DNA from 3 places in the Hymenobacter chitinivorans DSM 11115 genome. Region 3 is predicted to be linked to each of the others. Evidence: riboswitches for the same ligand, from Rfam matches in the RefSeq annotation. Region 3 holds a riboswitch; each other region holds the start of a gene.
The links. A riboswitch is a leader RNA that binds a small molecule or an ion and turns the genes downstream of it on or off. The one in region 3 is predicted to bind S-adenosylmethionine.
Positions count from the first base shown of each region.

Region 1 (3,271 bases), 520 kb from region 3:
GCTGGCCTTTTCCAGCCAGCATAGCCGCAACGAGGTGTACCGCCGGGTGGCCGACTGGGCCGCTTACCGCCAGACCCTGCCCACCGACCCGCAGGCCTTCGACTGGCGCACGTTTCAGCAGGAATACCGCGACTATATCGACCTGGCCAAGCTGGCCCAGCTCGTGCCCGTCATTGGGGCGGCGGTGGGGGCGGTGGCCAATTACAAGCTCATGCAGCAGCTCAGCACCACGGCCATGAACTGCTACCGGCTGCGCCTGGGTCTGGCCGCCGCGTAGCTGTGCCAGGCCACCGACTTGGCCGCTTCCCGCACCACGTTGGGGCCTTTGCGGCGGTACTGGTAGAAGATACCCGAGTCGAAGGCGGTCCAGAAGCAGGCTTTCTGCCCGCTGGCCTTCAGGCCGTTATTCGCCCAGGTGTTGCAGGTGTAGAGGAAGCTGTAGGTACGCTGGGCCTCGTAGAAGGAGTCGTGCTGGCCGTAGCTGTGGCCCTGAATGTAGTAGGGGCGGCCCTGGGCGTCGTAGTCGAAGCTGGCCTTGATGTAGGCAATGAGCCGCTGGTACTCTTCTTGGCTGATGCGGATTTTGACGCAGCTCTCCGATTCCCGCATGGTGCGGTGGAAGGTGACGTGCATGGCCGAGGAGCTCAGGTGGAACATGGCCTTGAAGGCGGTGCTGGGCTTGAGCTCGGCCCAGGTGGGCGTGTCGAGGTAAAAGCCCTTGTCGCCCCAGCCGAAGCCCACGAACTGCGCCGACGCGTCGCGGGCCGGCGTGTTGTCGATGGGCACCAGCTCGGTCCAGTCGATGTAGCGGGTGCGCACCGGCGTCACGATGTCGGTGTGCACGCCGTTGGAAAGGATGTAGATGTCCACGTCTTCGGCCGGGTCCTGGTCCTGGGCGTTGACCGGAATGCGCGACAGGGCAAACGAGGAGGCGACGTAGAGGCCGGCAATGCCCACGAGGGAGCCAAGGGTGTAGCCGGTTACTTTCAGGGCGGTTTTTACTCCGGGGTGCATAGGGTGGGGAAGGGCCGGGCTGGGTTCTACGAGTGCCTAGCGGCCTACAAAGCCGTCGGCCACCCGGCCGGTAAGGAGAAGGGAGGAAGTTAAGCCGTCAGGGCAGGCCGCACGCCGGCGCCGAAGCCGTACCGACACCTACTGCTTTTACCTGCATTAGGTTGAGCTGGGCGCCAAGTGGACTGGACGGGCCGCAACCAGCCCGAGCGGCGTTGATGATGCAAAAAGAACGTTATGTCGAGCAAGGCGAGACATCTCGCGGGCACTAGTAACCGTCATGCTGAGCCTGCCGAAGCATCTCTACTGCAATGGTAATCCTATTTACTTTGGCGGTAGAGATGCTTCGGCTGCGCGTTGCTCCGCTCAGCATGACGTTCTATTCGCCAGGGCTCGTGCGCTGTTCCGCAGGACGTTCTTATGGCTTGCCAACCCATCATGACCGGCCCGTGGCGGCGAATTTACGGCCCCGGTTGCAAATCCGGCCCGGCCCGCGCTACCTTTGCGCCATCAATTCTTTTGCCCAAAGGATTGTTTTTATACAGAGGCGCTGAGAGACAGGCTCCGCGAAGCGCCGGCAACCCCCCGCCCCCTGGCGGAACGGTGCCAATTCCTGCCCATATAAAAACAAGTTGCCGTGGACCGCTTCCCCCGCCTGCCCGTTTGTGATTGTGCTGCCTGTGCCCGTTGTGGCCGTAGCCGGTATGGGCCGGTGTTGTTGCTGTTGCTAAAGCACCGGGCGCTGGCCCCTGCGGCCTAGATGCCGCCCGGCTCCCGCGTCTGCGGAGCCCTTTCCTCGTACTCTTTTCTATTTCCGGTTGCGGCCGGGCCCGGCGCCGTTGCGCGGGCCAGTCGTTGTTGCAGCAGCGCGTAGGCCGCAGCCGGAATCCTCTTCACTTCTGAGCCCGCCGCGGCGGGTTCCTACTACTTTGTATGCTTAAAAAATCACTGGAGCTGCTTCGCGCCGAAGCAGCCGAAACGGGGGCGGGTACGCTCAAGCGTAGTTTGGGCGGCTTTAGCCTCGTGGCCATCGGCATTGGCGTTATCATCGGGGCGGGTTTGTTCTCGCTCACTGGCATCGCGGCGGCCAACAACGCCGGTCCGGCCGTGACCTTGTCCTTCCTGGTGGCGGCCGTGGGCTGCGCCTTCTCGGCCTTGTGCTACGCCGAGTTTGCCTCCATGGTGCCCGTAGCCGGCTCGGCCTACACCTATTCCTACGCCACGATGGGGGAGCTCTTCGCCTGGATTATCGGCTGGGACCTGATTCTGGAGTACTCCGTCGGGGCGGCCACGGTGGCCATCAGCTGGTCGCAGTACCTGGTCAAGGTGCTCGACAAGTTCAACCTCCACATTCCGCCCCAGCTGGTGATGTCGCCCTTCGAAAAGGCCACCCTGGCCGATGGGGGCGTGGTGTCGGGGGTGGTCAACGTGCCGGCCATGCTCATCGTGCTGGCCATTACGGCCATTATCATCCGGGGCACCTCGGGCTCGGCGTGGTTCAACGCTTTGGTGGTCACGCTGAAGGTCGCCGTCGTGCTCGTGTTCATTGCCTTGGGCTGGCAATACATCGACCCTGCCAACTACCAGCCCTACATCCCCCAAAACACGGGCGTGTTCGGGGAGTTTGGCTGGAGCGGCATCCTGCGCGGGGCCGGGGTCGTGTTCTTCGTCTTCATCGGCTTCGATATCGTGGCCACGATGGCGCAGGAAACCAAGAATCCGCAGCGCAACATGCCCATCGGCATCATCGGGTCCTTGCTGGTGTGCACGGTGCTGTTCATTCTCTTCGGGCACGTGCTGACGGGCGTGGCCAACTACAAGGAGTTCAAGGACAGTGCCGCCCCGGTGGCCATTGCCATCGAGAAGACGCCCTACGGCTGGCTGTCCTCGGCCATCATCATTGCCATTCTCATTGGCTACACCTCGGTTATCCTCGTTGATTTGATGGGGCAGAGCCGGGTGTTCTTCTCCATGTCCAAGGACGGGCTGCTGCCGAAAGTGTTTGCCGAGGTGCACCCCACCTTCAGCACCCCGCACAAGTCCAACCTGCTGCTGGGCGTATTCATTAGCCTCTTTGCCGGCTTCGTGCCCATCTCCGTGGTAGGCGAGATGACCAGCATCGGCACCCTGCTGGCCTTCGTGATGGTGTGCCTGGGCGTGCTCATCATGCGCAAGAAGGAGCCCAACGCCCCGCGCGGCTTCCGCACGCCCTGGGTGCCGGTGGTGCCCATCCTAGGCATCCTAACCTGCGTGCTGATGA
Region 1 covers NZ_PGFA01000001.1:1,374,606-1,377,876, forward strand. Annotated here, with positions in the region: gene CLV45_RS05740 (EcsC family protein) at 1-277, shown strand, start outside; gene CLV45_RS05745 (TIGR02117 family protein) at 244-1,014, opposite strand; SAM riboswitch class I at 1,546-1,639, shown strand; gene CLV45_RS05750 (amino acid permease) at 1,945-3,271, shown strand, end outside.
Region 1: another riboswitch for S-adenosylmethionine. It lies ahead of CLV45_RS05750 (amino acid permease); the one in region 3 lies ahead of CLV45_RS03500 (ATP-grasp domain-containing protein).

Region 2 (3,271 bases), on a different contig from region 3:
GCCGTTTTCGTCGAAGGCCATGACGACCATGGCGGCTCCGTAGGCGCGCACGGTGCGGGCCCGCTCCTTGAATACTTCCTCGCCTTCCTTGAGCGAAATCGAGTTGACGATACTCTTGCCCTGCACGCACTTGAGGCCGGCTTCGAGCACGCTCCACTTCGAGGAGTCAATCATGACCGGCACCCGGGAAATGTCGGGCTCGGAGGCAATCAGGTTCAAAAACGTCGTCATGGCCTGCTCCGAGTCGAGCATGCCCTCGTCCATGTTCACGTCCAGGACCTGGGCGCCGCCTTCCACCTGGTCACGGGCCACCTGCAAGGCCTGCTCGTAGGCGCCGGTCCGGATGAGGCGGGCAAAGGCGCGGGAGCCAGTCACGTTGCACCGCTCCCCCACGTTGACAAACAACGAATCGGGGTAAATACCGAAGGGCTCCAGACCGGCCAAACGGGTGGCTTGGGGCACCTGGGGCAACTTCCGGGGCTGGTATTTCTCGGCCAGCTTGGCCAGCTCGGCAATGTGCTGGGGCGTGGTGCCGCAGCAGCCCCCGGCCACCGTCACGATGCCGTCCTTGAGGTAGTTCTCCACGACGGCCGCAAATTCCTGGGCCGACTCATCATAACCACCAAAGGCATTCGGCAGACCGGCGTTGGGGTAAGCCGAAATATGCACGTCGGCAATGCGGCTCAGCTCCTTGACGTAGACCTGGAGCTGGTCGGCCCCGAGGGCGCAGTTCAGGCCCACGCTCAGCAGGGGTAAGTGGCTGATAGAGTTCCAGAAAGCCTCCACGGTCTGCCCGCTCAAGGTGCGGCCCGAGGCGTCGGTAATCGTGCCCGAAATCATGACCGGCACCACTTTGCCGCCCTCGTCGAAGAACTTCTGCACCGCGTACAGGGCGGCCTTGGCATTAAGCGTGTCGAAGATGGTTTCGATGAGCAGCGTATCCGAGCCGCCTTCTACCAGGCCGCGCACCTGCTCCAGGTAGGCCGTGGCCAGCTCGTCGAAGGTCACGGCGCGGAAGCCGGGCCGGTTCACGTCGGGCGACAACGACGCCGTGCGGTTGGTGGGCCCAATGGCGCCGGCCACGAAGCGGGGCTTCTGCGGGTTCTGGGCCGTGAATTCGTCGGCTACTTCCTTGGCAATGCGGGCCGACTCGAAGTTGAGCTCATACACGATATGCTCCAAGCCGTAGTCGGCCTGGGCAATGGTGGTGCCGCTGAAGGTGTTGGTTTCCACCATGTCGGCCCCGGCGGCGAAGTAATCGGCGTGAATGCCCCGGATGATGTCGGGGCGGGTCAGGCTGAGCAAGTCGTTGTTGCCGCGCAAGGGCTTGGGGTGGTCCTGGAAGCGGGAGCCGCGGAAGTCGGTTTCCTCCAGCTTGTGGCGCTGAATCATGGTGCCCATGGCGCCATCGAGCACGAGGATGCGCTGCTGGAGAATGTCGTAAAGCGGGGAGTCGGGGCGGAGCGTCGTCGGTTGCATATCGGCTCAGTTAAGGAAACTAGCGGCGAAAAAGTGCCTATCCAGAAAGAGCCGCGCAGGGGCGCGTCCTGTTCTTATCTTCTTCCAGAGCCGCAGCTCTAGAATGGGAGTTAGCACCTTGTTTTATTTCAGGTTGCTAAGACGTCGTCGGGCCCAATCCCTCGGTCTTTCTGGATAAGTAACAAAGCGAAGATAGCGCAGGAAATTCCAGAATCCAATTTTAGGCGACCTTGGGGCGTTACGACTTGCCCTACCTGCCTTTATTCGGGCCATAATTCTGGATTATCTGCCGCTGCTATGACCTTACTCTTACCCAGTCGAGCTCTCACAGCTCTTTTACTCATGCTGCCCGGTGTGCTGCAAGCCCAGGCGCCGCCGCCCGCTGAGCACGGCCTGCGGGGTCAGTATTACGACGGCAAAAACTTCGAAAAGCTAGTGCTAACCCGCGTCGACCCGGCTGTCAATTTCGACTGGAGTCGGCGGCAAAGCGGCCCTGGTCAGCCCATCAAATATTTCGTGGCCCCGGCACCGGGGGTGCCCGGCACGTGGTTTTCGGCGCGGTGGACGGGCTTCGTGCTAGCCCCCAAAACCGGCACCTATACCTTCGTCATGGCCTCCGACGACGGCATGCGCGTCTGGGTCGGTGGGCACCAGATCCTGGACTCCTGGGTCGACCAGCCCGTCACGCGTTACACTGCGCAAATGAAACTTACCGCGGGCCGCTACTACTCGGTGCGGGTAGAATACTACCAGGTAGAGCGGGATACGAAGGCTTTACTGGCCTGGCAGCTACCCGGCTCCACCGCCGAGCCGGTACCCGTCCCGACCAGTAATCTGTACGTGAGTCTGCCCGCTGCCGCCCAGCCCTTTGCGGCAAAACTTCCGGCTGCTCCCACGCGCGGAGCCATCAGCAGCATGGCCGCACCAGCCACTAAAACGGCCCCGACAACGGCTACGGCCGTCAAACCCAGTCGCGGCGTGACGGTGCCCGGCCGGCTGCCGGGCGGTATCGGGTTGCAAGCCACGTACTATGCCGGCTCGGTGCGGGGAGCGGCGGTGCACAGCCGGGTAGAGCCGAAGGTGAACGTGACCTGGCGCGGCACCGCGCCTGCGCCCGGCGTGCCGGGACAGGGCTTCTCGGTGCGCTGGACGGGCTACGTCCTGGCCCCCGAATCCGGGATTTACGTGCTGCATACCGAGTGGGACGATGCCACCGACGTGCGCTTTGCCGACGAAAATGTGCTGGCCATGGAGAAGTACGAACCCGAGTATTTCCGGCCCCGCAAGCCCCCGATTCCCGTGGATATGGTGTACAATCTGCAGGCCGGGCAGCTGTACCGCATCGACCTGACTTACAAAAATGTGCAGGGCGTTTCGCGGGCCATCCTCTCGTGGGCCCGGCCGGCGGCGCTGGGCAACCCGGCTACGTTGGAAGCTGCTTTTGCCGCCAAGGACCGCGCCGGACTGACCGTGATACCCCAGCAGTTTCTGTACCCGGAGCTGCCCCGGCCGCTGCCCGAACCCGCGCCGGTTACGGTGGTGGCGCGGCCCGCGAAAGTCCCGGTAGCTGCGCCCAAGCCCGTGTTAGCCGTAGCCCGACCAGCCCGGCCGGTAGTTGCTAAGCCCTCAGCAGTGCCTATTCGGGTAGCGGAGCCGGTGGTAGAGCTGCCCGACCTGAGTGCGCTGAGCAAAGGGGCAGCCGTAACCTTGTCCCAGCTGTACTTCACCCAGAGCACGGCCACGCTGCTGCCATCGTCCCGGCCGCTGCTGAACGCCCTGGTGCAAAAGCTGC
Region 2 covers NZ_PGFA01000003.1:320,138-323,408, forward strand. Annotated here, with positions in the region: gene metH (methionine synthase) at 1-1,479, opposite strand, end outside; SAM riboswitch class I at 1,551-1,660, opposite strand; gene CLV45_RS18305 (PA14 domain-containing protein) at 1,822-3,271, shown strand, end outside.
Region 2: another riboswitch for S-adenosylmethionine. It lies ahead of metH (methionine synthase); the one in region 3 lies ahead of CLV45_RS03500 (ATP-grasp domain-containing protein).

Region 3 (3,271 bases):
TGGGCGTCGACCGGTTTATGAGTGAGGCCCGGGCCATTACCAACGTCATCGGCAATGGGGTGGCGACGCTGGTTATTGCCAAAAGTGAGGGCGAGTTTGACGAGCAGCGCCACCAGCTGGCCCTGCAAGGCGTGCTGGCCCCGGCCGAGTCGGACCTGGTGCCGGTAGCGGTACCGCCCCACCCCAATGAAAGGATTTAGCAGCGCGAATCCGTTACTTTTGCCATCCGGCTTGCTCTTTTGCGCGTCGTTTTTGCTATGCTTTTTCCCCGGTTTCGGCTTCGCCTTTCCCCTGTTACTGTTTTCCTGCTCGGCCTCTTAGCCCCGTGCGGCAGCCGAGCCCAGCAGGCCCCGCCTAAGCCCCAAACCATTCTCTTCGTCGGCAACAGCTTTTTCCACGGCCGCTACAACCCCGTATTTAGCTACAACGCCGCAGCCATTACCATCGAGCGGGTCGGGAAGCAGAAAATCGGGGATTGGGGCGGAATTCCGGCCATTTTCAAGAAGTTTGCCGACGAAGCCGGCCTGGCCTACGAAGTGCACCTGCAGTGCATCAACGGCGAGTCCCTCAAGCTGCACTTCGACAGCGCCCAGTACACTCTGCGGCAGCCCCGCTGGAATACCGTGGTGCTGCAGGAGCACAGCATGTACCCGCTACCGGCCCGCCGCTCCGGCCACCCCGACACCTTCCGGGACTACTCGACCCGCATCGAGCAGCTCGTGCACCAGGCCAACCCGACGGCCCGGCTGTATTTCTACCAAACCTGGGCCCGGGCCGACCAGACCTACCCCGCGGGCAAGGCGTATTCCGGCCTGCCCCTCGACTCGATGAGCCAGGATTTGCACCGCGGCTACTATGGCGCGGCCCGGCTTAACGGCCGTTTCACGGGCGTGGCCCCGGCCGGCGACGCCTGGCTGCGGGCCATCCAGGCCGGCGTGGCGTTGCGCAACCCCTACCAGCCCGAAGCCGGCAAGCTCAACCTCTGGGGCGAAGACCACTACCACCCCAGCGCCGCCGGGGCCTACCTGAATGCCTGCGTGCTGTTCGGCGAAATTACGGGCTACGACCCGCGCCGCCTGGGCCCCCAGGAGCAGGCCGCCGCCGCCCTGGGTTTGTTGCCAACCGATGCCGTAGCCCTGCAGCGCGTGGCCGCCGAGCAGGTGCTGGCCGCCCGCCCCGCGGCTTTTTCGACGGCGGGCGGCCAGCAAAAAACCGGGAAAGGCAAGACCAAAGTAAAAACCAAAGCGGCCCGCCAGCTGCCCTAAAGCGGCTTTGCCAGATTGTTGAAAAAGCTCCGGGGAACCTCTCCGGGGCTTTTTTGTTGGTAGGCTACGCTGCGTTTACAAGGTTTCGGAGGCGGAGCCCGGCCGGGGGTTGTAACTGTGCCGCGCGCTGCCTTACCTTTGCCGAGTCAATTCTTTCTGACCAAAGGATTGTTTTTATACAGAGGCGTGGAGAGACAGGCTCGACGATACGCCGGCAACCCCCAGTGATGAGCTGGAACGGTGCCAAGTCCTGACCATATAAAAACAAGTTGCCGTGGACACTGCCAACAACTTTTCTGCCCTTTCCGCTGCTTTCGTAGCCCAACTCCAGTCTGCCCCGGCCGCCGTCTGTTGTTGGCCTCTGGCTGGCGCGGGCTGTTGTTGGCCTCTGGCTGGCGCGGGCTGTTGTTGCTAGTTTCCTTTTTCCCCTCTAGCCCGCTGACCGCCTAGCTTCCGTGCTTGCGGTCCTGCCCCGCTGCTCTGGCTCCTAGCCCGCAGCTACCCCCGTCTGTCTGGTTTTACCCGAACAGTATTCTGCTGCGTTGCGGCGCGTCTGTTGGGTTTGGCTCTATGCGGGGCTCTTAGCGCTAAGCAACTAGCCGCAAGCTTCTGCTCTTTCGGATTTTTCCGGCCCGCCGCTTTTCCGCGGCCGGGCCCTTCCCCTGTCACACATATTTTTCCATACAACCCATGGCCCAGCCCCAAAAGCCGATTGGCATTTATTACGAGCACCCCGAATGGTTCAAGCCCCTGTTTGCCGAGCTGGACCGCCGGGGCCTGCCCTACGAAAAGATTGACGCCGCCCACCACCTCTTCGACCCCTCCGAAACCGAGAGCCGCTACTCGCTGGTCGTGAACCGGATGAGCTCCTCGGCCTACCTGCGCGGCCACGGCCAGGGCATTTTCCACACCGCCGGCTTTGCCACCCACCTGGAGCGTATCGGTACGCGCATCATCAACGGCTCGGCGGCTACGGCCATCGAAACCAACAAGGCCCGGCAACTCTCCCTCTTTGCCTCCCTGGGTTTGAAATACCCCAAATCCTTCGTCGTCAACCACGCCTCCCGCGTGCCCGACGCCGCCCGGCAGCTGCAGTTCCCCATCGTGGTGAAAGTCAACATCGGCGGCAGCGGCGCGGGCATTATCCGCTTCGACACCATCGAGGGCGTGGAAGCGGCCGTAGCAGCCAATCAGATTGATCTGGGCATCGACCAGACGGCCCTGGTGCAGGAGTACGTAACGCCCCGCGGCGGCAACATCCACCGCGTCGAAACCCTCGACGGCAAGTTTCTTTACGCCATGAAGGTGTTTACGACCGGGGAAAGCTTCAACCTCTGCCCCGCCGAAATCTGCCAGATTCCCGAGGAAACGTCGGCCGAGTTCTGCCTCACCGAAGCCCCCAAGAAAGGCATTCAGGTGGAAGCCTTTACCCCCCCGGCCGAGGTAATTGCCGCCGTGGAGCGCATCGTGGCCGCCGCCAAAATCGACGTGGGTGGCATCGAGTACCTCATCGACGACCGCACCGGCGACGTGCTCTTCTACGACGTCAACGCCCTGTCCAACTTCGTGGCCGACGCCGTGAACGTAGTCGGCTTCGACCCTTATTCCCGCTTCGTCGACTACCTCGAAAGCCAGCTGCCCGGCGTAGCCGCCACGGCCTACGCCACTGAAGTGGCCGCAGTAGCAGCCGAGTAAACAGCACATTACTCACATTCAACCACATTCCGCACATTAAAATGAGATACGGATATTGGATGCCCGTTTTTGGCGGGTGGCTGCGCAACGTCGAAGACGAAAACATGCGCGCCGACTGGGACTACGTCAAGACCCTGGCCCAGCGCAGTGAGGACCTGGGCTACGACCTGTCTTTGATTGCCGAACTCAACCTGAACGACATCAAGGGCGAGGAAGCTCCCAGCCTGGATGCCTGGAGCACGGCCGCCGCCCTGGCCGCCGTGACCAAGAAAATCGAGCTGATGGTGGCCGTGCGGCCTACCTTCCACTCC
Region 3 covers NZ_PGFA01000001.1:852,014-855,284, reverse strand. Annotated here, with positions in the region: gene CLV45_RS03510 (dicarboxylate/amino acid:cation symporter) at 1-200, shown strand, start outside; gene CLV45_RS03505 (DUF4886 domain-containing protein) at 258-1,265, shown strand; SAM riboswitch class I at 1,437-1,530, shown strand; gene CLV45_RS03500 (ATP-grasp domain-containing protein) at 1,956-2,960, shown strand; gene CLV45_RS03495 (LLM class flavin-dependent oxidoreductase) at 3,002-3,271, shown strand, end outside.